3 regions of the Streptomyces sp. JH002 genome follow, and region 2 is predicted to be linked to each of the others. Evidence: predicted binding sites of a transcription regulator. Region 2 holds the regulator's gene; each other region holds the start of a gene.
The links. The regulator HrcA, encoded in region 2, represses chaperone genes, less so after heat shock. The targets are predictions, from matches to a motif close to TTNGCACTCNGNNNNNCNGAGTGCNAA.
Positions count from the first base shown of each region.

Region 1: a site for HrcA is predicted at 2,908-2,934, ahead of groL (chaperonin GroEL). Genes of this name have one in related genera too.
Region 3: a site for HrcA is predicted at 1,924-1,950, ahead of groES (co-chaperone GroES). Genes of this name have one in related genera too.

Region 1 covers NZ_CP087989.1:2,707,551-2,714,008, reverse strand. The annotation lists gene H7827_RS12190 (glucosyl-3-phosphoglycerate synthase) at 1-104, opposite strand, end outside; SAM riboswitch class I at 351-489, shown strand; gene thrC (threonine synthase) at 506-1,804, shown strand; gene H7827_RS12180 (MoaD/ThiS family protein) at 1,801-2,079, shown strand; gene H7827_RS12175 (cold-shock protein) at 2,502-2,705, shown strand; gene groL (chaperonin GroEL) at 3,060-4,685, shown strand; gene murQ (N-acetylmuramic acid 6-phosphate etherase) at 4,772-5,710, opposite strand; gene H7827_RS12160 (MurR/RpiR family transcriptional regulator) at 5,761-6,458, opposite strand, start outside.
Region 2 covers NZ_CP087989.1:4,614,100-4,620,557, reverse strand. The annotation lists gene H7827_RS21115 (S41 family peptidase) at 1-442, opposite strand, end outside; gene H7827_RS21110 (sodium-dependent transporter) at 576-2,111, shown strand; gene H7827_RS21105 (methionine/alanine import family NSS transporter small subunit) at 2,108-2,227, shown strand; gene H7827_RS21100 (16S rRNA (uracil(1498)-N(3))-methyltransferase) at 2,298-3,044, opposite strand; gene dnaJ (molecular chaperone DnaJ) at 3,066-4,208, opposite strand; gene hrcA (heat-inducible transcriptional repressor HrcA) at 4,209-5,225, opposite strand; gene H7827_RS21085 (MBL fold metallo-hydrolase) at 5,415-6,095, shown strand; gene H7827_RS21080 (DUF3097 domain-containing protein) at 6,101-6,458, shown strand, end outside.
Region 3 covers NZ_CP087989.1:2,568,193-2,574,650, forward strand. The annotation lists gene groL (chaperonin GroEL) at 1-1,310, opposite strand, end outside; gene groES (co-chaperone GroES) at 1,465-1,776, opposite strand; gene H7827_RS11455 (polysaccharide deacetylase family protein) at 1,994-2,935, opposite strand; gene H7827_RS11460 (THUMP-like domain-containing protein) at 2,999-4,231, shown strand; gene H7827_RS11465 (MarR family winged helix-turn-helix transcriptional regulator) at 4,191-4,715, opposite strand; gene H7827_RS11470 (YceI family protein) at 4,798-5,433, shown strand; gene H7827_RS11475 (type 1 glutamine amidotransferase domain-containing protein) at 5,547-6,089, shown strand; gene H7827_RS11480 (HNH endonuclease family protein) at 6,225-6,458, shown strand, end outside.

The sequences.
Region 1 (6,458 bases), 1.9 Mb from region 2:
CCCGCCGGGCCGGCCGCGGCTTTCGCGTCCAGCAACCGTCGCAGCGAGCGGTCAGCGGCAGTCCAGGACCGGCGGCTCAGCCACTCCTCAGCCTCTTCCAGCACGAATGTCGCTCCTGTTCGCTTCGACCATATAAGTCGGGTAGGTCAGGTAAGTCTTGTCTGTGGGATCTGTCAGCAATGGGCGGTTATGGCCCTCATCGGTGGTGCCCAGTTCGGGCGGGAATATGTCTGTCTCCTGTTCGTCTCGCGGATCGGACGGCACGAGCCATTGTCCGGGGCGTCCGTTACAGTCTCGGGCAGTGCAGGTGTCCTCCGCATATCGGAGACGCTGCGCGGTCAACTGAATACAGCTCATCCAGAGGGGCAGAGGGAACGGCCCGTTGAAGCCCCGGCAACCCTTCCGCCGGTCTCGTGACGATGCGAGGCTCCCGGTGGGGAAGGTGCCAATTCCGTCCTGTGGCGAAATCCGTCACGGGGAAGATGAGGAGAAGGGCCTCGTACCCATGCCTGTGCTCACCTCGCACACCTCCACCACGCCCCCCGGCGGCTCCGCCGTCGATCTCGGGCCCGCCGTCGCGCTCTCCTGTCGGGAGTGCGGGGAGCGTTTCCCTCTCAGCCCGATCTTCGCCTGCGAGGCATGTTTCGGTCCTCTCGAAATCGCGTACGATCTGCCCACCGGTGACCCCGAAGCGCTACGGGCCGCCATCGAGGCCGGACCGCACAGCATCTGGCGCTACGCCCCGCTGCTGCCGGTGCCGGCCGATGTCGCCTCCAAGCCCAATCTGAACCCCGGCGACACCCCCCTGGTCAAGGCCGACCGGCTGGCCGCCGCGCTGGGTCACGGCGGCGAGCTGTACGTGAAGGACGACTCGGGCAATCCCACCCACTCCTTCAAGGACCGGGTGGTCGCCAACGCCGTGGAGGCGGCCCGCGCCTTCGGCTTCACCACGCTGTCCTGCTCCTCCACCGGCAACCTGGCGGGCGCGGTCGGCGCCGCGGCGGCCAGGGCCGGATTCCGCTCCTGCGTGTTCATCCCGCACGACCTCGAGCAGGGCAAGATCGTGATGGCCGCCGTCTACGGCGGCGAGCTGGTGGGCATCGAGGGCACCTACGACGACGTGAACCGTTTCTGCAGCGAGCTGATCGGCGACCCCGCCGGTGAGGGCTGGGGATTCGTCAACGTCAATCTGCGCCCCTACTACGGCGAGGGCTCCAAGACCCTGGCCTTCGAGATCGCCGAACAGCTGGGCTGGCGCATCCCCGACCAGCTGGTGATCCCGATCGCCTCCGGATCCCAGCTCACCAAGATCGACAAGGGGCTCAAGGAGCTGATCGCGACCGGTCTGGTCGAGGACCGGCCCTACAAGATCTTCGGTGCCCAGGCCGAGGGCTGCTCGCCGGTCTCCCAGGCGTTCAAGGCTGGGCACGACGTGGTGCGGCCGGTGAAGCCGGACACCATCGCCAAGTCCCTGGCGATCGGCAATCCGGCCGACGGCCCCTACGTCCTGGACATCGCCCGCCGCACCGGTGGCGCGGTCGAGGACGTGAACGACGCGCAGATCGTGGACGCCATCAAGCTGCTCGCCCGCACCGAGGGCATTTTCGCCGAAACGGCGGGCGGGGTGACGGTGGGCGTCACCCGCAAGCTGATCGAGACCGGGCAGCTGGACCCGGAACTGACGACGGTCGTACTGAATACCGGCGACGGCCTGAAGACCCTGGACGCGGTGGCGGCGACCACCGGTCCCACCGCCATCATCCGTCCGAATCTGGACGCTTTCCGAGAGGCCGGCCTCGCATGAGTGTGACTGTCCGAATCCCGACCATCCTGCGCACCTACACCGGCGGACGTTCCGAGGTGACCGCCGACGGCGGAACGCTGCGCGACGTCCTCGCCGACCTGGAGAAGAACCACCAGGGAATCGCCGCCCGGGTGCTCGACGACCAGGGCAAGCTGCGCCGTTTCGTGAATGTCTACGTCAATGACGACGACGTGCGCTTCGCCGAGGGCCTGGACACCCCGACCCCGGACGGAGCGGGCGTCTCCATCATCCCGGCGGTGGCCGGGGGCTGCTGACGACCGGTCGGCCCGGCCTGGCCCCGCACGGTCAGGTCTACACTTGATCACATCTTCAACAGCCGCCCCGAAGCTGTCCGCTTCGGGGCGGTTGGGCGTTTCCGGGGCGATAGAGTGAGTCCCGCGCGGGGCCGGCCCGTCCGATGCCGACCGCATATGAATTCACGACACTTCTCGGCGGAAACGCGCGGCAATTCACTGCACCAATTGCCGGATCTGCGCAATAAGGCGCGCGAGAAACATTCATCTTTCCTCTGTTTTGCGCAATTTGCCCGTTTGGGCGCTCCAATAATTCTCCGCTCAATGGCCTGTTGCACAGGGCGTCCGTCCAGATACATTCAGCGGCGGTCGACGCGTTCCGGTCTGACCCGGGCCCGCGAAGTGCGGTTCCGTGAAAGGGCCAGCAACATGGGGAGTTTGGAATGGCTCAGGGCACCGTCAAGTGGTTCAACGCGGAGAAGGGATACGGCTTCATCGCGGTAGACGGTGGTGCGGACGTGTTCGTCCACTACAGCGCGATTCAGATGGACGGATACCGCACCCTGGAAGAGGGGCAGCGGGTCGAGTTCGAGATCTCGCAGGGACAGAAGGGTCCTCAGGCCGACATGGTCCGGGTGACCGCCTGAACCGCCGACCGTACTACCACCGCAGCCGGCGAACCGGGGCCCGCATCCAGCGCACACCAGCGCGGGGATGCGGGCCCCGGCGCGTGCGCCCCCCATCTCACCTGCGACAACGTGAGGGGGGCTGGTGTCTGCCCGTCACCCCTCGACGACGCCCTGCGGGCGAACCGCTTGCACTCTCGGGGTGAGAGTGCTAATCATGGCGTTAGCACTCTGAGGGTGAGAGTGACAGCAGAGACCGGTTCGGTGAGGTCGTGAGCCAGGCGGGGCAAGGAACCGCAGGGCGTACGGCCGTCCGTCGCGGGCGCCGGCGCGGTCCTGGAGCATCCACCCCTGTATATGGGAGGACCCCTTCACATGGCCAAGATCATCGCGTTCAACGAGGAGGCGCGGCGCGGCCTTGAGCGCGGGATGAACCAGCTCGCCGACGCCGTCAAGGTCACGCTCGGTCCCAAGGGCCGCAACGTCGTTCTGGAGAAGAAGTGGGGCGCCCCCACCATCACCAACGACGGTGTCTCGATCGCCAAGGAGATCGAGCTGGAGGACTCCTACGAGAAGATCGGCGCCGAGCTGGTCAAGGAGGTCGCCAAGAAGACCGACGACGTCGCGGGTGACGGTACGACCACCGCCACCGTGCTGGCTCAGGCCCTGGTCCGCGAAGGGCTGCGCAACGTCGCCGCCGGCGCCAACCCGATGGCCCTGAAGCGGGGCATCGAGGCCGCCGTCGAGAAGGTCTCCGAGGCGCTGCTCGGCCAGGCCAAGGAGGTCGAGACCAAGGAGCAGATCGCCTCCACCGCCTCCATCTCCGCCGGCGACACCCAGATCGGTGAGCTGATCGCCGAGGCCATGGACAAGGTCGGCAAGGAAGGCGTCATCACCGTCGAGGAGTCGCAGACCTTCGGGCTCGAGCTTGAGCTCACCGAGGGCATGCGCTTCGACAAGGGCTACATCTCCGCCTACTTCGCCACCGACATGGAGCGGATGGAGGCCGAGCTCGAGGACCCCTACATCCTCATCGTCAACTCGAAGATCGGCAACGTGAAGGACCTCCTTCCGCTGCTGGAGAAGGTCATGCAGGCCGGCAAGCCGCTGCTGATCATCGCCGAGGACGTCGAGGGCGAGGCCCTGTCCACGCTGGTCGTCAACAAGATCCGTGGCACCTTCAAGTCCGTCGCCGTCAAGGCGCCCGGCTTCGGTGACCGCCGCAAGGCCATGCTGACCGACATCGCCATCCTCACCGGTGGCCAGGTCATCTCCGAGGAGGTCGGCCTCAAGCTGGAGACCGCGGGCCTCGACCTGCTGGGCCGTGCGCGCAAGGTCGTCATCACCAAGGACGAGACCACCATCGTCGACGGTGCCGGTGACAGCGACCAGGTCCAGGGCCGCGTCAACCAGATCCGTGCCGAGATCGAGAACTCCGACTCGGACTACGACCGCGAGAAGCTCCAGGAGCGCCTCGCGAAGCTGGCCGGCGGCGTGGCCGTCATCAAGGCCGGTGCCGCCACCGAGGTGGAGCTGAAGGAGCGCAAGCACCGCATCGAGGACGCGGTGCGCAACGCGAAGGCCGCCGTCGAGGAGGGCATCGTCGCCGGCGGTGGCGTGGCCCTGCTCCAGGCCGCCTCCGCGCTGGACAAGCTGGACCTGGAGGGTGACGAGGCGACCGGTGCCGCCGCCGTCAAGCTCGCCCTGGAGGCCCCGCTGAAGCAGATCGCGGTCAACGCCGGCCTTGAGGGCGGCGTCGTGGTCGAGAAGGTCCGCAACCTGCCGCAGGGTCACGGCCTGAACGCCGCGACCGGCGAGTACGTCGACCTGCTGGCCGCCGGGATCCCCGACCCCACCAAGGTCACCCGTTCCGCGCTGCAGAACGCCGCCTCCATCGCGGCGCTGTTCCTCACCACCGAGGCCGTCATCGCGGACAAGCCGGAGAAGTCGGCGGCTCCGGCCGGCGACCCGACCGGTGGCATGGGCGGCATGGACTTCTGAGTCCTGCCCGGGCCGACCGGCCCAGCCTGCCGTAGCGACGAGGGCGGCACCGGGGACCACCAGGTCCCGGGTGCCGCCCTCGGGCGTCAGCTCCCGGCCGACGCCGCCGTCAGGGCCGCCCGCAGGTGGCCGTGGGACTCCGTCAGCAGCCGCCCGGCCGTGGGCGCGTCCACCTTGCCGAGGATGGTGAGGATGGCGTTCTTCACCTCGCCGTCGGTCGCCCGCAGCGCCGACTCGATCACCGGGTCCGGGGCCCCGGTGGCCAGGTGCACGATGCGGCGCGAGCGGGCCCGCAGCTTCTCGTTGGAGGCGCGGACGTCCACCATCAGATTGCCGTAGGTCTTGCCGAGCCGGATCATGCTGATGGTCGAGATCATGTTCAGCACCAGCTTCTGTGCCGTGCCCGCCTTCAGCCGGGTCGATCCCGAGATCAGCTCGGGGCCCACCACGACCTCGATGCCGTGTTCGGCGGCCGCCGCCAGCGGCGACCGGGCGTTGCACGACAGGCCGATGGTCAGCGCCCCCTGGGCCCGCGCGTACTCCACGGCGCCCACCGCGTACGGGGTGCGGCCGGACGCCGAGATGCCGACCACCACGTCGTCGGCCGTGACACCGCGCCGCCGCAGGTCCTCGGCGGCCAGCGCCTTGCTGTCCTCGGCGCCCTCCACCGCCGTCACCATCGCGCTCGGGCCGCCGGCGATCATCCCGACCACCTGCGAGGGATCGGTGTTGAACGTCGGCGGACACTCACTGGCGTCCAGTACCCCGAGCCGGCCGGCGGTTCCGGCGCCCAGGTACATCAGCCGCCCGCCGCGCGCCAGCCGTTCGGCCGCGGCGTCGATGGCGGCGGAGATCTTCGGCAGTTCGGCGGCGACGGCGCCGGGCACCCCGGCGTCCTCGCGGTTCATGGTGCGGGCGATGTCGAGCGTGGAGCGCCGGTCGATCTCGGCGAGATCCGTGCGGTGGGCCTCGGTGGTCAGGCCGTCGAGTTCGGTGCGCAGCTCACCAAAAGGACTGAGGGACATGGAGGTGCGGCTCTCTTGGTACGGGGGACGGCGGTGTCCCGGGTGCGGGGTCAGCGGTCGCGGGCCGGCGAGTGGCGGTGCGCCAGCGCCTCGTAGCTCGCGTGCAGCGCGGGCGCGGCGGTCTCGTACGTACGCTGCGCCACGCCGACGAACAGGCAGTCGACCACCAGCAGCTGGCTGGTGCGGCTGGACATCGCCGCCGGGCGCAGTTCGCTCTCCCGCCCGGTGGAGGTGGTCAGCACATGGTCCGCGTACTGGGTGACCTCACCGTCCGGGCGGCCGGTGATGGCGACGGTGGTGGCGCCGTGGTCGAAGGCCGCCTGGAGCGGTTCGATGACGTCCACGGTGCGCCCCGAGTGGGTGATGGCGACCGCGACATCGCCGGCGCGCAGCTGGACGGCCCCCGTGACCGCCAGATGCGGGTCGGCGTGGGCGTGGGCGACCAGGCCGATGCGCAGGAGTTTCTGTGCCAGGTCCTGGGCGACGAGGGAGGAGGCGCCGATGCCGTACACATCCACGCGGCGGGCGGCGGCCAGCGCGGTGACGACGGCTTCGAGCTGGGCGAGGTCCAGGGCGCCGGCCGTGTCGGTGAGGGTCTGCCGCTCGTCCTGGGTGAGCTTGGCGACCACGTCGCTGAGCGGGTCGTCCACCGAGATGTCGGCGGTGACGGCGGGCGCGGCGCCGGACGCCTGCTGGGCGGCCAGGCCGGCCAGGGCCAGGCGCAGGTCGCGGTAGCCGGGGTAGCCGA
Region 2 (6,458 bases):
CGCCGTCGGCTCCGTACGCCACGGCGCCCACCGAGCCGTACGGCAGGGTGCGGGCCGGTCCGCCGGCCAGTGGCACCGCCCGGGCCCAGGTCCAGCGGAAGTCGGGCTGCCCCACGCCGCTGATCGCCAGCACCTCGTCGGGGCCGCACCAGCCGCGTACCGAGGTCTCGGGGTGGCCCCACCAGGTGAGCCGGGTGGCCGGGCCGCCGTCGACCGGCGCCACATAGATCTCGGGGGTGCCGTCCCGCCACGAGGTCCAGGCGACCCGGCTGCCGTCCGGGGATATCCGGGGGTGGTTGGCGGGGGCGTGATCGGCGCTGATCCGCCGGGCCCTGGCCGTCCCGCCGGCACGCAGCGGGGCGACCCACACATCGTCCTCGGCGACGAAGGCCACCAGTTCTCCGTACACATGCGGAAATCGTGCGTAGAAAGGCAGGGTCATTCACCGGACCGTAGTCGCCCGCACCCCTTGTGTCACCACCTCTTCCGTCCTCTGACTGGACTCCTGATGCCGTACTTTCATCACACTGGTACGGTTCGCGCAGTTGTACCGGGACGATAAGGACGCTCGACACATGACCGACCAGCCGCCTCGCGAACAATGGGGAACCCGAGCCGGGTTCCTCATGGCCGCGATCGGGTCAGCCATCGGACTGGGGAACATCTGGCGATTCCCCAAAGTCGCCTTTGACAATGGTGGCGGATCTTTTCTGCTGCCCTATCTCATCGCGCTGCTCACCGCCGGAATTCCGCTGCTGATCCTCGAATACACGATCGGCCGCAAATACCGCGCCTCACCACCCGCCGCTCTGCGCGCGCTGTACCGCCCCACCCAGGCGATCGGCTGGTGGCAGGTGGCGATCTGTTTCGTGATCGCCACCTACTACGCCGTGATCCTGGCCTGGTCGGTGCGCTATGTCGGCTTCTCCTTCACCAGGGCGTGGGGGGACGACCCGAACGGTTTCTTCTTCAACGACTTCCTGAAGATCGCCGACGAGCCGGGGACCATCAGCGCCTTCGTGCCCGGGGTGGCCGTCCCGCTGATCGGCATCTGGATCATCGCGCTGATCATCCTGGCCCTCGGGGTCCGGCGCGGGATCGAACGGGCCAACAAGATCTTCATCCCGCTGCTGGTGGCCTTCTTCGTCGTGCTGGTGATCCGTGCCGTGACGCTGGAGGGCGCCGCGGACGGGCTGAACGCCCTGTTCGCACCCGACTGGGGAGCCCTCACCAACGGCAGTGTCTGGGTCGCCGCCTACGGACAGATCTTCTTCTCGCTGTCCATCGGCTTCGGCATCATGATCACCTACGCCTCGTACCTCAACCGCCGCTCCGACCTCACCGGGTCCGCGATGGTGGCCGGCTTCGCCAACAGCTCCTTCGAGATCCTGGCCGGCATCGGCGTCTTCGCGACGCTCGGCTTCATGGCGGCCCAGTCGGGCGTCGGAGTCAACGAGGTGGCCAGCCAAGGCGTCGGACTGGCCTTCATCGCCTTCCCGCAGGTGATCTCCGAGATGTGGTTCGGCCAGGCGTTCGGCGTGCTGTTCTTCGGCTCGCTGGTGATCGCCGGACTGACCTCGCTCATCAGCATCGTCCAGGTGATCGTCGCTGCGGTGGAGGACCGCACCGGGATCAGCCGCACGCGGTCGGTGCTCGTGGTCGGCGGCGCCACCGGCGTGGTGTCGATCGCCCTGTTCTCCACCAACGGGGGCCTGTACTTCCTGGACGCCGCCGATCACTTCATCAACCAGTACGGCATCGCGCTGGCCGCTCTGGTGCTGCTGATCATGGTGAGCTGGATCAGCCGCAGGCTTCCCGCCCTCCAGCGGAACGCGGACGGCACCTCCTCCATCCTGCTGGGCCGCTGGTGGAAGATCTGCCTGGGCGTCGTCACCCCCGTGGTGCTCGGCTGGATGATGATCGACAGCCTGGTGCACGAGTTCCAGGAGAACTACGGCGAGCTCCCCACCTCGTTCCTGCTCTACGCGGGCTGGGGAGTGGCCCTGGCGGCACTCGTCGTCGGCATCGTGCTCTCCCTCATCCCGTGGCGGCGGCCGAGCCCGGCTCTCACCGACGACCATGACCTGCTGACGAAGGGGGATCCGCGATGAGCACCGGAGCCATCATCATGATGACCGTCGCGATGATCATCGTCTGGGGCGGCCTGATCGGCGCCGTCGTCAAGCTGGTCCGGCACCCGGAGCACCCGGAGCACCCGGAGGACTGACACGCACCCGTACGCACGCCGGAGGCCGCCGTCCCGAGAAGGACGGCGGCCTCCGGCGTGTGAAGAGGATTCAGCCCCAGCGGCCGGTCCTGGTCAGCAGCAGCGCCGCCGCCGCCGTCCCGGCCGTGGAGGTGCGCAGCACGGTCGGCCCCAGCCGGTACGGCCGCGCCCCGGCCGCCGCGAACGCCTCCAGCTCCTGCGGCGCGACCCCGCCCTCGGGACCCACCACCAGGACGATGTCCCCCTCGGGAGGCAGCGGCACGGCGGCCAGGGGTTCGGTGCCCGACTCGTGCAGCACCCCGGCGAACGCCGCGCCCGCCAGCAGCTTCGCCACCGCCGCGGTCCCCATCGGCTCGCCGACCTCCGGGATCCACAGCCGCCGGGACTGCTTGGCGGCCTCGCGGGCGGTCGCCCGCCACTTGCCCAGGGACTTCGCCCCACGCTCGCCCTTCCACTGCGTGATGCAGCGGGCGGCGGCCCAGGGCACGATCGCGTCCACGCCCGTCTCGGTCATGGTCTCCACGGCCACTTCGCCGCGGTCGCCCTTCGGCAGGGCCTGCACCACTGTGATCCGGGGGGCGGCCGGCGGCTCGGAGCGGACCGCGTCCACCGTCACCACCAGCCGGTCCTTGCCCTCGACGGCGGCGACCGAGCCGGCGGCGCCGGTGCCCGCGCCGTCGGTGAGGACGACCTCCTCGCCCACCCGCAGCCGCCGCACCGACACCGCGTGCCGGCCCTCGGCGCCGTCCAGGGTCAGCGAGGAACCCGCCCGGGCCCCCGCCAGCGGTCCGTCCGTCACAAAGACCGGAGCCGTCATCGTTCTTCCGTAACGCCTTTCTCAGGAACGGCCGTTGAAGGCGTCCTTCAGCCGCGAGAAGAGTCCCTGCTGCCCCGGCTGAAACTGACCGAGCGGCCGCTCCTCACCCCGGAGCTTCGCCAGCCGCCGCAGCAGCTCCTCCTGCTCGGGGTCGAGCTTCGACGGAGTCTGCACCTCGACATGGACCACCAGATCACCGCGCCCGTTGCTGCGCAGATGCGTCACACCCCGGCCGTGCAGCGGGATCGACTGGCCGGACTGCGTCCCGGGCCGGATGTCGACCTCCTCCGTGCCGTCCAGCGTCTCCAGCGGCACCTTGGTGCCGAGCGACGCCGCCGTCATCGGGATGGTGACCGTGCAGTGCAGATCGTCACCGCGCCGCTGGAAGACCGGATGCGCGCTCTCGCGGATCTCCACGTACAGGTCGCCGGCCGGTCCGCCACCGGGGCCGACCTCGCCCTCGCCCGCCAGCTGGATGCGGGTGCCGTTGTCGACACCGGCCGGGATCTTCACCGTGAGCGTACGCCGCGACCGTACCCGGCCGTCGCCCGCGCACTCGGGGCACGGGGTCGGGACGACCGTGCCGAAGCCCTGGCACTGCGGGCACGGCCGCGAGGTCATGACCTGCCCCAGGAAGGAGCGGGTGACCTGCGAGACCTCGCCCCGGCCCCGGCACATGTCACACGTCTGCGCGGAGGTACCGGGCGCGGCGCCCTCACCGTTGCACGTGTTGCACACGGTGGCGGTGTCGACCTGGATCTCCTTGGTCGTGCCGAAGGCCGCCTCCTTGAGGTCGATCTCCAGCCGGATCATGGCGTCCTGGCCGCGCCGGGTGCGCGACTTCGGGCCCCGCTGCTGGGCGGTGCCGAAGAAGGCGTCCATGATGTCCGAGAAGTTCCCGAACCCGGCCGCCCCGCCGAATCCCGCAGCGCCCGCCCCGCCGCCGGGACCCATCGGGTCCCCGCCGAGGTCGTACATCTGTTTCTTCTGCGGGTCGGAGAGCACCTCGTAGGCGGTGTTGATCTCCTTGAACCGCTCCTGGGTCTTGGGGTCCGGATTCACATCCGGGTGCAGCTCCCTCGCCAGTCTGCGGAAGGCCTTCTTGATCTCGTCCTGTGAGGCATCACGCTGCACGCCCAGGATCGCGTAGTAGTCCGTCGCCACCTAATTCTCCGCGAGGATCTGTCCGACGTACCGTGCCACTGCGCGCACCGCTCCCATCGTTCCGGGGTAGTCCATGCGGGTCGGTCCGACCACGCCGAGTTTCGCGACCGCCTCGTTACCGGAACCGTAGCCGACCGCCACGACCGATGTGGAGGTCAGCCCCTCATGAGCGTTCTCATGCCCGATGCGGACGGTCATACCCGTGTCCTTGGCCTCGCCGAGCAGCCGGAGCAGCACCACGTGCTCCTCCAGCGCCTCCAGCACCGGCCGGATCGTCAGCGGGAAGTCCTGGCCGAACCGGGTCAGATTGGCGGTGCCGCCGATGACCAGCCGTTCCTCGGTCTCCTCGACCAGGGTTTCCAGCAGGGTGGACAGCACCGTGGACACCGTGCCCCGGTCCTCACTGTCGAAGGACTCGGGCAGGTCCTGCACCAGCCGGGGCACCTCGGCGAAGCGCTCGCCCACGATCCGGCTGTTCAGCCGGGCCCGCAGATCGGCCAGCGAGGTCTCCCCGAACGGCGCCGGGCAGTCCACCATGCGCTGCTCGACCCGCCCGGTGTCGGTGATCAGCACCAGCATCACCCGGGCCGGGGCCAGCGAGAGCAGTTCGACGTGCCGCACCGTGGAGCGGCTCAGCGAGGGGTACTGCACCACGGCGACCTGCCGGGTGAGCGTGGCCAGCAGCCGCACCGTACGGCCCACGACGTCGTCGAGGTCGACGGCGCCCTCCAGGAAGCTGGAGATGGCGCGCCGCTCGGCGGTGGTCAGCGGCTTGACGTCGGCGAGCTTGTCGACGAACAGCCGGTAGCCCTTGTCGGTGGGCACCCGTCCGGCGCTGGTGTGGGGCTGGGCGATGTAGCCCTCCTCCTCCAGCGCCGCCATGTCGTTGCGCACCGTCGCCGGGGACACCTGGAGGTTGTGCCGCTCCGTCAGCGCCTTGGAACCCACCGGCTCCTCGGTGCCGACATAGTCCTGGACGATGGCCCGCAGCACTTCCAGTCTGCGTTCACTGAGCATGCAGCGACACCTCCCGTCCGGCCGCATTCCCGTCAGTACCGTCCTGGCACTCATCCACTCCGAGTGCCAATCCCTGGACCAGTGTACGGCCGGGTAGCAAGGCCAGGGAAAGCGCGACCGCCCGACGGTATCGCGGGAGGAGCCCCGTAAGGCAGAGCATGCCCCGCTCCGTGACGTTAACTTCGCACTGTGGAGACCTCTTGGGAAGAGCTTGCCCCGGGCGTACTGCGGATCCGGCTGCCCGGCTGGGACGAGACGGTGGGCGCGATCGCGGGCGCGCGCGGGGTGCTGCTGGTGGACGCGGGCCCCTCCCCGGACGCGGCCGGGGCGATCCGGGCGGAGCTGCGCGGCCTGCTGGGACTGCCGGTGCGCTGGGTGGTGCTGACCCATCCGCACTTCGATCACGTCCTCGGGGCCGGCGGTTACCCCGGGGCACGGGTGTACGGGGAGCTGGGCGATCCGGCGGAGCTGGCGGCGGACGCGGTACGGCACGGGATGCCGGAGGCGGAGGCGGCGAAGGGCGCGGCGGCGCTGGCGGGGGTACGGGCCCAGCCGGTGGAATCGCGGCTCTCTCTGTACCTGGGGGGCGGGCGCACCGTGTCGGTGGCGCGGCTGGGCCCCGCGCACACCCCCCACGACGTGGTGGTGAAGGTGGACGACATCGTCTTCTGCGGCGACCTGGTCGAGGAGTCGGGCGAGCCGCAGGCCGGGCCCGACGCCGACCCGGCCGCCTGGCCCGCCGCGCTGGACCGGCTGCTGGAGCTGGGCGGCCCGCGGGCCCGCTACGTCCCGGGGCACGGCGCGGTGGTGGACGCCGCGTTCGTACGCGCCCAGCGCGCCTTTCTCGCCGCACGCGCCGGGGCACAATGACGGCCATGCGCAGCAGAGAGTACGGCCCCGACCTGACCCCGCCGTGGAAGCGGTCCGCCCCCGTGCCCGAGGTGCCGGCCGAGCCCGGTCTCGTGGTGGAGGAGGCCGGCACCGGGTACTGCGGGGCGGTGATCCGCTGCGAGAAGACGGCGCAGGGTCCGACGGTGACGCTGGAGGACCGGTTCGGCAAGCGGCGGGTGTTCCCGCTGGAACCGCGCGGCTTCCTGCTGGAGGGCAATCCGGTGACGCTGACCCTGCCCAGGCCGGCCGGCTCCCGTCCCCCGTCGGGGCCGGCGCGGACCGCCTCCGGCTCGGTGGCGGTCCCCGGGGCACGGGCCCGGGTGGCGCGCGCCGGGCGCATCT
Region 3 (6,458 bases), 2.0 Mb from region 2:
TCGTCGCCCTCCTTGCCCAGGCCGCCTTCCAGCACCTTGGCGGCGTGCACCAGCGAGGCGCCACCACCGGGGACGATGCCCTCCTCGACCGCGGCGCGGGTCGCGGAGATGGCGTCCTCCAGACGGTGCTTCTTCTCCTTGAGCTCCACCTCGGTGGCGGCACCGACGCGGATCACGCACACGCCGCCGGCGAGCTTGGCGAGGCGCTCCTGGAGCTTCTCGCGGTCCCAGTCGGAGTCGGTGGACTCGATCTCGGCCTTGATCTGGTTGACGCGGCCGGTGACGTCGGCGGTGTCGCCGGCGCCGTCCACGACGGTGGTGTCGTCCTTGGTGATGGTGACCCGGCGGGCGGTGCCGAGCACGTCGAGCCCGGCCTGCTCCAGCTTGAGGCCGACCTCCTCGGAGATCACGGTCGCGTTGGTGAGGGTGGCGATGTCACCGAGCATGGCCTTGCGGCGGTCACCGAAGCCGGGCGCCTTGACGGCGACCGCGTTGAAGGTGCCGCGGATCTTGTTGACGACGAGGGTGGAGAGCGCCTCGCCCTCCACGTCCTCGGCGATGATCAGCAGCGGCTTGGAGGCCCCGCCGGCCTGCATGATCTTCTCCAGCAGCGGGAGCAGGTCCTGGATGGAGGAGATCTTGCCCTGGTGGATCAGGATGTACGGGTCGTCGAGGACGGCCTCCATACGCTCCTGGTCGGTGACGAAGTACGGGGAGAGGTAGCCCTTGTCGAAGGCCATGCCCTCGGTGAAGTCCAGCTCCAGGCCGAAGGTCTGGGACTCCTCGACGGTGATGACACCGTCCTTGCCGACCTTGTCCATCGCCTGCGCGATGAGCTCGCCGACCTGCTTGTCCTGGGCGGACAGCGCGGCGACGGCGGCGATGTCCTCCTTGGAGTCGATCGGGCGCGCGGTGGCCAGCAGGTCGTCCGAGATGGCGCGGACCGCGGCGTCGATGCCCTTCTTCAGGGCGGCCGGGGAGGCACCCGCGGCGACGTTGCGCAGACCCTCGCGGACCAGCGCCTGGGCCAGGACGGTGGCGGTGGTGGTGCCGTCACCCGCGATGTCGTTGGTCTTGGTCGCCACCTCCTTCACCAGCTGGGCGCCGAGGTTCTCGTAGGGGTCCTCGATCTCCACCTCACGGGCGATGGTGACGCCGTCGTTGGTGATGGTCGGGGCGCCGAACTTCTTGTCGATGACCACGTTGCGGCCCTTGGGGCCGATGGTCACCTTCACCGCGTCGGCGAGCTGGTTGACACCGCGCTCGAGGGCGCGCCGGGCGTCCTCGTCGAACTTCAGGATCTTCGCCATGACGTGCGTATCCCTCGTAAAAGTGTGTGGAAGCTGGAAAGCCGGAGCGAGCTGGCTGGCTCAGCTCGGACGAAAAGGCAGCCGCGCCCCTCACTTCCCGGCTTGTCGATGACGGGGAGCCGGGGCGCGGCCGGGTGAAGCGAAGCGCTGGGGCTTACTTCTCGATGATGGCGAGCACATCGCGGGCGGAGAGCACCAGGTACTCCTCGCCGTTGTACTTCACCTCGGTGCCGCCGTACTTGCTGTACAGCACGATGTCGCCGACCTTGACGTCGAGCGGCAGGCGGTCGCCGTTCTCGAAGCGGCCCGGGCCCACGGCGAGGACGGTGCCCTCCTGGGGCTTCTCCTTCGCGGTGTCCGGGATGACCAGGCCGGAGGCCGTGGTCTGCTCGGCATCGAGCGGCTGGACGACGATGCGGTCCTCGAGCGGCTTGATGGCAACCTTGGAACTGGTGGTGGCGGTCACGTCCGACCTCCCCCTTCGGAGAGCTCTTGAGGGTCTGCTGTCTTGTGATAGCGCCCTGGAGGACCCGTCGTCGCGGGTGCCGGATCCGCCCGTCGCGCATGCTGGCACTCGCCGGTGGAGAGTGCCAGTCTTGAGAGTAGGCGGCGATTAGCACTCAGTCAACCAGAGTGCCAACACGCGCCCCCGCCGCGTCCCGTGGACGTCCCCCGTGACCGGCTCAGAGATAGTCCTCCAGGCGGGCGACGGCGAAACCCTGGGAGGTGGCGGTGTCCAGGACGCGGCGGATCATGTCGGGCATCGTGCCCGACCATTCCGAGCTGCCGCGGAAGTGGGTGAGGATGATGTCCCCGGGGTGGAACTCCCGGTCGGGGCGGCCCCATTCGATGCGGTCGGGGAAGGCTTCCTCGGCCCACAGCGGGACCACCTCCACGCCGCAGGAGGCCGCCGCGCGCAGCGTCTCGCGGTCGTAGGCACCGTAGGGCGGGCGGAACATCGTGGGGCGGGTGCCCATCTCTTCTTCCAGGGTGTCCTGCTGGTCGCAGATCTCCTCGCGCTGGCCGGCCGCCGAGAGCTTGGGCAGTTCGCGGTGGTTGACGGTGTGGTTGTGGATGCCCCAGCCGTCGTCCCGCGCCTCGCGGAAGTAGTCGTAGTCGTCCCGGGCCACGTAGTCGGAGAGGAAGGCGCTGACGGGGACGCCGAGCTCGCGGAGCATCTCCAGCAGGCCGGGGTCCTTGTGGGCGCCGTCGTCGATGGTGAGGAAGACGACCTTGTCGTCAGTGGGCACCCGGGTGATGACGGCGGGCAGGCCCTCGCCGGTGATGTGTCCCGGCTCCGTGACGGGTTCGGTCTTCTTCGCGGGCGGGGCCGGCGGGCGCAGCGGCGCCTTGCGCAGGCCCCAGCCCTTGGCGGCGGCGAGCCGCTCGGTCTCGGCCTTCAGCAGGCCCTCGGCGTAGGCGGCGAGCGCGTCGGCGGCGGTGCGGGCCTGGGCGCGCTGCGGCGTGCCCAGGGCGGCGACCGGAGCGGCGGCGTCCGTGCCGGAGGAGGCGGCGGTGGTGGCGGTGCCACAGGACAGGAGGGTGAGTCCGAGTATGGCCAGGCCGGTTCCGGTGGCCCCGGTCCAGAAAAAAGACTTTTGTCTTACTTGTCTGATAATCCTCATGGAGCGGATGCTGGCACCGGCCGCCAGGGACACGCGGCACGACCTTCCGGCCCGCCAGGGAGAATGACCCACGTGGCCGCACCCGATTCCTCCGCCCGATCGACCTTCGACGCCCTGCTGAGCAGCGAGGGCCGGCAGTTGCTGGCCGAACTGCGGGACTTCGACCCGGCGGACGAGCTGACCCTCGCCACCCGGCTGCGCCGCGACCACCCCGCCGGGCTGGTGTCCGCCGCGCTCGGCCAGGCCCGGCTGCGGCAGCGCGCGGTGGCGAAGTTCGGGGCCGCCGACGCGGCCCGCATGTACTTCACGCCCAACGGCGTGGAACAGGCCACCCGGACCACCGTCGCGGCCTGGCGGGCCCGGCGCATGGCGGGCCTGGGCATCCGCCGGGTGGCCGATCTGTGCTGCGGCATCGGCGGCGACGCGATCGCGCTGGCCCGGGAGGGCATCGCGGTCCTCGCCGTCGACCGCGACCCGCTGACCTGCGCCGTGGCCCAGGCCAACGCCGAGGCGCTGGGCCTGGAGGGACTCATCGAGGTGCGCCGCGGCGATGTCACCGAGGTGGACACCAGCGGGTACGACGCGGTGTTCCTCGACCCGGCCCGGCGCGGCGGCCGCGGCCGGATCTTCGACCCCGAGGCGTACTCACCGCCGCTGTCCTGGGCGATCGCGGCGGCCGGCGCCGCCCCGTACGCCGCGGTGAAGATCGCCCCCGGCATCCCGCACGAGGCGATCCCGGAGCAGGCCGAGGCGGAGTGGGTCTCGGACCGCGGAGAGGTCAAGGAGGCGGTGCTGTGGTTCGGCACCGGCGGGGCCGGCGTACGCCGCGCCACCCTGCTGCCGGCCGGGGACACCCTCACCGGCGACACCGGCCAGGCCCCGGCGGGGGCGCCGGGGCGCTATCTGTACGAGCCGGACGGGGCGGTGATCCGCGCCCATCTGGTGGCGGAGGCGGCCCGGCGGCTCGGCGGCAGGCTCCTGGACCCCACCATCGCGTACATCACGACGGACGAGCCGGCCAAGGGCGCCGGGCCGGACGCGGCGGGCTCCCCGTACGCGAGCGGGTACGAGATCGACGAGGTGCTGCCGTTCCACGTGAAGCGGCTGCGGGCGCTGCTGCGCGAGCGCGGGGTGGGGACGGTCACCATCAAGAAGCGTGGCTCCGCGATCGACCCGGACGAGCTGCGCAAGCGCCTCAAGCCCAGCGGCCCGGGTCAGGCCACGGTCGTCGTCACCCGGCTGGCCGGCGCCCCGGTCATGCTGCTGGTCCGTCCGCTGCCGCGTCCTCCAGCGTGAGCAGGGCGCCCAGCAGGGCCGTGCAGCCCTCGGGGCCCAGCGGTGCCACCAGATGGCGGCGGAGCGCGCCGGCCAGGGCCCGGGCGGCGGCGGTGGCGGTGGCGGCGCCCTCCTCGGTGAGCACGGCGTAGACCACCCGGCGGTCGGTGCGGGAGGGGCGGCGGTCCACCAGTCCCTGCTGGGCGAGCCGGTCCACGACCTTGGTGGTGCCGGCGGTGGAGAAGCCCAGGGTCTCGGTCAGTTCGCGCATCGGGGCCGAACGGCCGGGAGCGGTCAGCAGATGCCACAGCACCTGGAACGAGGAGGGGGCGACGCCCGTACCGGCGGCGACCTCGGCCAGCAGCCGGTCGTTCAGGCGGCGGAAGCCGCTCTGCATGGCGTGCCAGTGCTGGAGGAGTTCACGCTCCTCGGCCCCGGGGCAGTCCTCCTGGGGTCGGTCCGCCGGGGGATCCACCGGGGGGCCTTCGCCCTGTTCCGTCCGCATGCCGAACTCCGTCCTCTTGCGGAAGGATAACCGGCATCGTTAATATCTCGCTAGTTACCTAATAACCAGCAAGAGGATTGTCATGTCAGATGATCTTTCGTCCGGGCTGCTGACCGGCCGCTGGACACTGGACGCCGCCCACTCCACCGTCCGCTTCGCCCGCAAAGGACTGTGGGGGCTGATCACCGTCACGGGCACCTTCGGCGAGATCGCCGGTCACGCCGACGTCCTGGCGGACGGCACCGCGCGCGGCACCCTCACCGTCGGCGCCGGATCGCTCGACACCGGCAACGCGCGGCGCGACCGGCATCTGCGGTCCGACGACTTCTTCGGCGTCGCGGTCCACCCGAAGATCCTCTTCGCCGCCGAGCGGATCGCGCCCGAGGGCGACGCGGGGCAGGTCCGCGTCAGCGGGGAACTGACCGTGACCGGCGTCACCCGGCCGCTCACCTTCACCGCCCGCGCCACCGAAACCGCCCCCGACGGCGTCACGCTCACCGCGGAACCGGAGATCGACCCGGCGGCGCACGGCATGACCTGGAACCTCGCCCGGATGATGCGGGGGCCCGCCCGGCTCGCCCTCACCCTGCGCTTCGTGCACACACCGGCGGCGGCGTCCGAGACATCCGGCGCGGCCGACACCACGAAGGCGCCGGACGCCGCGGCGGCGTCCGAGACATCCGGCGCGGCCGACACCACGAAGGCGCCGGACGCATAATCCGCCCGCGTCCGGGGCACCCGCCCGTCCGTACCCCATCCGCATCCGGGACCACGGAAACGAACACCAACCCGGAACACGGAACACGGACAAGCCGAAAGGATGTGACCGACGTGCGCGTCGCCTTCCTCATGGCGCCAGAAGGCGTGGAGCAGATCGAACTCACCGACCCCTGGGACGCACTGCTCGCCGCCGGCGGTGAACCCCGCCTGATCTCCACCCAAGGGGGCCGGATCCAGGCCTACAACCACCTGGACGCCGCCGACACCTTCGCCGTCGACGAGACCGTCGACGACGCCTCGGTGGACGCCTACGACGGCCTGGTCCTGCCCGGCGGCGTGGCCAATCCGGACGCGCTGCGGCTCAGCAGCCGCGCCCTGGCGTTCATCAATGGCTTCTTCGCCACCGGCCGCCCCGTCGCCGCCATCTGCCACGCCCCGTGGACGCTGGTGGAGGCCGACGCCGTGCGGGGCCGGACCCTCACCTCCTGGCCCAGCCTGAAGACCGACATCCGCAACGCGGGCGGCAGTTGGGTGGACGAACAGGTCGTCATCGACAACAACGGCCCCAACACCCTCATCACCAGCCGCAAGCCCGGTGACCTGCCGGCCTTCGACGAGGCGTTCCTCGCGCAGTTCGCCGCCGCCACCAGCTGAGGTGAACGCCCGCCCGCGCGCCGGTGGCTGACATCCTCACCACCGTGTTGACGTTCCGTGCCGGCTCATAAGATCGTCGTCGATTGATCGACACAACGATCAGCACGGAACTCAACGGATACATGGGGTGGGCGCATGCGCGGCCGGAGCCGGAAACACACAGTCGCGGTCGCGGTCGCCGCAGCGCTCAGCGGAACGCTGGCGCTCGGCGGCTGCACCGCCGAGGACTTCACCGACGCGGCGGACGGCGACCCGGCCCCGTCCGCGCCCCCGGCCGACGGCGCCCCGCCGGCCACCGACTTCATCGTCACGGCGCTCCCCGGCCTGCCCACCCCCGAGGACGCCAGGACCCAGCTCGGCGAGCTCACC